DNA from 3 places in the Bacillus sp. P4_E1 genome. Region 1 is predicted to be linked to each of the others. Evidence: predicted binding sites of a transcription regulator. Region 1 holds the regulator's gene; each other region holds the start of a gene.
The links. The regulator Rex, encoded in region 1, represses fermentation and respiration genes when NADH is low (regulators of the CRP and FNR family bind a similar motif). The targets are predictions, from matches to a motif close to TTGTGAAATATTTCACAA.
Positions count from the first base shown of each region.

Region 2: AC1DS7_RS13030 (formate/nitrite transporter family protein) is a predicted target of Rex. The motif match lies at 925-942, and genes of this name have one in related genera.
Region 3: AC1DS7_RS21835 (L-lactate dehydrogenase) is a predicted target of Rex. The motif match lies at 1,395-1,412, and genes of this name have one in related genera.

Region 1 covers NZ_JBFUIV010000040.1:5,042-7,248, forward strand. The annotation lists gene AC1DS7_RS28025 (ABC-F family ATP-binding cassette domain-containing protein) at 1-679, opposite strand, end outside; gene AC1DS7_RS28030 (redox-sensing transcriptional repressor Rex) at 867-1,496, shown strand; gene AC1DS7_RS28035 (YdiK family protein) at 1,526-1,717, opposite strand; gene AC1DS7_RS28040 (CPBP family intramembrane glutamic endopeptidase) at 1,714-2,207, opposite strand, start outside.
Region 2 covers NZ_JBFUIV010000008.1:41,711-43,917, forward strand. The annotation lists gene AC1DS7_RS13025 (TerC family protein) at 23-817, shown strand; gene AC1DS7_RS13030 (formate/nitrite transporter family protein) at 1,027-1,878, shown strand; gene AC1DS7_RS13035 (cyclic-phosphate processing receiver domain-containing protein) at 1,906-2,207, opposite strand, start outside.
Region 3 covers NZ_JBFUIV010000018.1:30,147-32,353, forward strand. The annotation lists gene AC1DS7_RS21830 (PTS sugar transporter subunit IIC) at 1-330, opposite strand, end outside; gene AC1DS7_RS21835 (L-lactate dehydrogenase) at 353-1,303, opposite strand; gene AC1DS7_RS21840 (spore coat protein) at 1,551-1,799, opposite strand; gene AC1DS7_RS21845 (hypothetical protein) at 1,813-1,998, opposite strand.

The DNA.
Region 1 (2,207 bases):
CTAAGAAATAACGGTCATGGGAAACGATTAAAATCGCGCCAGGATAGCCTTGTAAATATTGTTCAAGCCATGTTAGTGTCTCAATGTCCAAATGGTTTGTAGGTTCGTCTAAAATAAGTAAGTCTGGTCTAGTTAATAATAATTTCCCAAGAGCTAATCGAGTCTTTTGTCCACCACTTAATGTGGAAATTTTCGTCTGATGCGTTTCAACTGGGAAGCCAAGACCGCTTAAAATTGAGCGTATATCCGCTTCGTACTGATAGCCGCCTTGATCTTTATAATCTAATTGTAATTGGTCATAATCAGCTAATAATTTCTCATATATAGCCGCATTTGAAAAGTTTTCTTCTTTTCCCATCTCTTGCTCTAGCCTTCGAAGTTTTGTCTCCATCTGCTGCAAGTGTGTAAAGACGGTTAACATTTCATCCCAAATTGTTAAAGACGTTTCTAATCCGGTATTTTGAGCTAAATACCCCATTGAGACATCTTTCGGTTTTATAATTTCACCACCATCATGAGATAACTCGCCAGCTATTATTTTTAATAATGTAGATTTTCCAGCTCCATTTCGTCCGACTAATGCGATACGATCTTTTGTTTGTACTTCCAATTTTATGTTTGCAAGAATCGTTTCTGCACCGTATAATTTCGAAAGCCCATTCACTTGTAATAATATCAATGTTTTCACCTCAAATAATTTCTTAACTTTGCCATGTTTATATTTCTCAATCATACTAAAAATAGTGTATAGTTTAAAATAAAGAGAGAATACTTCTTCTCTTTATTATACAAGGAAATTCATGAGTACTAAACTTCTGTATTTGATTCAAGTATAAGAATAAAGATAGGAAGAGAGGAGAGGTTATATGGATCAGCAAAAAATTCCACAGGCCACTGCCAAACGATTGCCTCTATACTATCGATTTATCCAAAACTTATCTCTTTCTGGTAAGCAACGTGTTTCATCAGCCGAATTGAGTGAAGCGGTAAAGGTTGATTCCGCAACTATTCGAAGAGATTTTTCATATTTTGGAGCGTTAGGGAAAAAAGGATATGGATATAACGTAAATTATTTATTATCATTTTTCCGTGAAACACTCGACCAAGATGATATAACACGCGTGGCACTTATTGGAGTAGGTAATTTAGGGACCGCTTTCTTACATTATAATTTCACGAAAAACAATAATACAAAAATTGAAATGGCGTTTGATGTTAGTGAAGAGAAAGTTGGGACAGAAATCGGAGGCATTCCTGTATATCATTTGGATGAACTAGAAGAACGTTTATCAACTGATATACAAGTGGCAATATTAACGGTACCCGCTACAGTAGCGCAATCTGTGGCAGATAGATTGGCAGAAACGAACGTGCATGGTATTTTAAATTTCACACCAGCACGCTTAAATGTGTCAGAGAATATAAGGATTCATCACATCGATTTAGCTGTAGAGTTACAAACTCTTGTTTACTTTTTGAAGAATTATCCACAATAAAACGCAGAGGAGATGACCTCTGCGTTTTATTATTGTTTTTTCTTTGTGAATTTAACTAAGATAAGGCGAAGTGCCAAATTAAAATCAATTGTTGCCATAACTGCAAATAGTATTGTCCACATATTCCAGATTGTATCTGTTACGTTCGTAATGGCGAAGCGTGTAAAGATACATCCAAGAAGAAAGTACAATGCAGCCATGAACAATGGTGAGTTTCTCATACTAAAAATCCTCCGATAAAGCCTTGCATTTTTTCAGCTTCTTTAATCATTTCTTGAATTTGCTCATTGCTCATAAAAATTTGTCCAATAGCGACTAATGTATTCATTGCCACATGGGCTGCTATAGGAACGATAATGCGTTTCGTTTGTACATATAAAAAGGCGAATACGAGCCCCATAGAAGTGTATACCAATAAGTGAGTAAAATCAAAATGAATCGCCGCGAATACAAGTGAACTAATGATAGCAGCAACAAAGAAATTAAATCTCTTATAAAGTGTGCCAAATAAAATTTTTCTAAATACGATTTCCTCTAAGATAGGTCCGATTATAGATACAACAATGAGGAACCAAGGTGTCGTTCTTGCAATTTCCATCAGCTTCATTGTATTTTCCGAACCTTGTTTAATTCCTAGTAGACGCATTTCGATCATACCGGCAATTATTTGGGAAGAGAAAGCTAAGAGAATACCGATTATAATCCAACCAA
Region 2 (2,207 bases), on a different contig from region 1:
TAGAAATGAGAGGAGAATGTACATGGATGTATCATTATTATTGGAGTATGGTTGGGTATTACTCATCCTAATTGCACTAGAGGGGATTTTAGCGGCTGATAACGCTCTCGTTCTCGCAATTATGGTAAAACATTTACCAGAAGAAAAACGAAAGAAAGCACTATTTTATGGATTAGCAGGAGCGTTCGTTTTCCGCTTCGGATCACTATTTATGATTTCGTTCCTAGTAGATGTATGGCAAGTGCAAGCAATTGGTGCGCTTTATCTTATGTTTATCGCGGGGAATCACTTATTTAAAACGTATGTTAAAAAGAATACACATGAAGAAACAGAAGAAAAAGAAGCAAAGAAAAAACAAGAGAACTTTTGGTGGACTGTATTTAAAGTCGAAGTTGCTGATATCGCCTTCGCAGTTGATTCAATTTTAGCTGCTGTTGCACTAGCAGTGACTTTACCGAAAACAGGATTAGGTACGATTGGTAGTCTTGATACAGGTCAATTTATCGTTATCTTTACAGGTGGACTTATCGGATTAGTTATAATGCGATTTGCAGCAACTGCTTTCGTACAAATATTAAAACGTAAACCAGGACTTGAAACTGCAGCATTTTTAATTGTAGGTTGGGTTGGTGTGAAATTAACAGTTTATACGCTAGCACACCCTGCTTTAAATGTCCTTCCGCATTCATTCCCAGAATCCACTCCGTGGAAGCTTACATTCTGGATTGTATTAGTTGGAATCGCAGTTTGCGGTTGGTTCTTCTCGAAAGAAGTAGAAGTAAAAGTAGAAAAGAATTTAGACGAAAAAGCGCTGTAATTACAGCGCTTTTTCTTTTTTCTCGTTTCAATTCCCCTCTCTATTTTTAGAAAAAATTCCATTATACTACCTTTTGTAAACGCTTCCTTTCTAGATGTATGTCCTTTTTGTGAAATATTGCACAAACTTATTGAAACTATGAACAAATCCATGTACCTTATTCATATAAGGAGTATTTATAGACGATGTATTAAAGGAGCGTATTACTCATGCTAGAACAAGGATTAGATTACGTTGTAAAACTGGCTAAGAGCAAAAAACAAATGCTAGATATAAATCCAATGCAATATTTCATTCGTGCTGCACTTGCGGGCATTTATATCGGTTTTATTATTGTACTATGTTTTAAATTAGGTAACTTTTTTCATATTGCAGATTCACCAGCAACATATTTAGCTTCCTCCATGTTTTTCGGAATTGCTCTCGTACTTATTATATATGGCGGCGCTGAATTATTTACTGGCAATACGATGTACTTCACAGTGGCAACTTTAAGAAAAGAAACAACGATTTCTGATACACTTCGTAACTGGGTTGCTTGTTATGCAGGTAACTTAGCTGGCGCTTTATTCTTTGCCTTACTATTTTACGCAACTGGAATTTTCGAAGCAATTGATCACAGTCATTTAATGAATAAAGTTGTTGAAGGAAAGATGAATACACCTACAATGCAATTATTCTTTAAAGCGATTTTATGTAACTGGCTCGTATGTCTTGCCTGCTTCTTACCTTCTCAAGTGAAAGGTGACACAGCAAAAATATTAATGATGATGATGCTCGTTTTCACTTTCTTTTTATCTGGTTATGAGCATAGCATTGCAAACTTATCACTGTTTGCTTTATCTTTAGTATCACCACATCCTGAGACAATTTCTTTTGCGGGCGCTATTCATAACTTAATTCCAGTTACAATCGGTAACATTATTGGCGGATCCGTATTTGTCGGTATGGTATATCATTACTTAACAAAGAAAGCACCTGTTGTTGAACAAGAGAAAACTCAATTAGTTGGAGCTCAAACGGAGGAAATTATTCCTTTACAAGCACATATGAAACATTAAAAACTCCAAAGTTTTACTTTGGAGTTTTTAGCTCCCTACATATTTCAAGGCAATATAAGGATTAATTTCCCCGTTTTCCTTCCCTCTCTCTATGCTCTTTTTCATCTGATGCATACCGATGACATCATTTGTATGAAGGTGAATTTCATTAACATATAAACCTTCGTTGCAGAAAGCTTCTACGAAATCTAACCCACTTTTTTGTCGCCATCCCATATTATAATCGAGGGAAATAATATTCACCTCATTATCCCTAACAATTTGCAAGGCAGATTCTACTGTAGTTGCCAAAACATATCCGTATGGGCAACTTCTTTGATCATCCATAT
Region 3 (2,207 bases), on a different contig from region 1:
TGCTAAAGTCGCTGTTAATAATGCACCGATTGGTTCACCTGTTTTAATGATGAGACCAGCTTCAGTAATTGAAATTGAACCAGCTCCAATTGCTCCAGCTACCATCGCTGAGAAAATTACGAGTCCGTTTGCACCGAGCATAAAGGCAATCCCGGCTCCAATTGCTGGTGCCATAAGTGATTTTGCAACAACTCCGATTGTAATAAGTAATGGTATATCAACAATTCTTCCTATATTTTCGATCAGTAAACCAATTCCAAGGGATACGAAAATACCCTGTGCGATTCCGGCAGAAGCTTTAAACACACGAGACATTATATATTCCTTCATTTGTTTCACCTTCTCCTATAATTTAGTAACCAATTGTTTTCATATAATCGCGTAAAACATCGTTTGATTTTGCAAAGCGACTTTCTTCATCTTCTGATAAGTTTAGTTCTACCACTTCTCTTACACCGTCTCTAGTAATAATTGCTGGTACTCCTGTACAAATATCATATTCGCCATATTCACCATCTAAAATAGCTGAAACAGCGATAACACGGTGATCATCATTGAAAATTGAGCGAGCAATATAAGCTAAAGAATTTCCGATTCCGTAATAAGTAGTTCCTTTGCGCTTATAAATTTCCCATCCAGCTTTTGCAGTCTTCTCAACAATTTCATCTAAATCTATTTCACCAAATTGGTCTTTTTTCTCTTCTAAAATTTGTAAAATCGGTTTTCCACCAACAGTTACGTGAGACCAAGCAACCATTTGAGAATCACCATGTTCTCCTAATGAATACCCATGAATACTACGAGGGTCTACATGTAACATTTCAGATAAAATTGTTCTTAAGCGAGAAGAATCTAGTGATGTACCTGTACCAATCACACGATTTCTAGGTAATCCAGATAGCTTCCACACTTGATATGTAATAATGTCAACTGGGTTCGATGCGAGTAAGAAAATGCCATCAAATCCACTTTCCATTACGCCGCCAACAACACCCTCCATAATCTTAGCGCTTGCTCCTAAAGTGTCTAAACGACTTTGTCCAGGCTTCGGCGCTGGTCCTGCTGTAATAATGACAATGTCCATATCTTTGCAGTCTTCATAACTTCCTGCATATACTTTTGTTCTTGTATTTGTAAAGTTAATGCAATGTGATAAGTCCATCGCTTCTCCAACTGCACGTTCATGATTTATATCAATTAACAATAGCTCTTCGCAAATCCCTTGGTTTACAATGGAATACGCACAGCTTGATCCAACTAATCCAGTACCGATAATTGCAATTTTTCTTGTGTTTCTATTCATAGCAATCTCTCCTAATTGATCATGTAGTCTATTTCTTTCGTTCTTTACACCCCTAATTATAGAGGTTCTCACGATAGAAACCATGGATACTTTGTGAAATATTGAGCAAAGTTTTTGTCCTTTTTGTGAATTGTTATATTTAATTTTCGTCATATTTGTTACAACTGAAAAAATATTTATTATGTATTTATTGACATATACCAAACAAAAAAACGAGCGAATCCATTCGCTCGTTTTTTTCATCACACTATTCCGCACTTAATTGACTTTTCAATTGCTGCACAATCATTGGATTAGCAGGTGCTGCCGGCTTATAATAACTTTTTTGCTTTGCATATTCATACATATTACGTTGACGGGATTCATCTTGATTACGAATTTGAATTAACGTTTGATGTAACTGTTCATTATCAGACTGAGAAATATAATTTGCATAACTTGTTAAACTTGAATTTAACCCTGCTAAATAATCATTTACCATATCTTTTTCATTCATTTCTCTTTTCCCCCTATCCTAAAAAAGTCATTAATTGCTGTTTCGTATTTCGTGCATCTTGTGCATCCTTTTGTAGCATTTGCTTTAGCTGTGGATCTGTACAAGCCTGTGCATACTGGTCCAATTTGTTAATAATCGTCGCATGACCACCAATTAAATGACGTAAGTTTTCAACTTCAAGCTCTGTTAAGTTTTGCATAAAATACTCCTACCTTTCTTTGTTCATTCACCATTTATTATTTGATTCTTTTTAAATCATATTCATAAAAAAAAGACATCTAGAAATACCACTAGAATGTCTTATAAACACTCAAAAAAATTATGATCCGAATCCAAGCCAAGACCCTTTCGTATTTATGTTTTTCAACTTCGTATTAGCGATATATACATTTCTAAAGCCTACAAAAT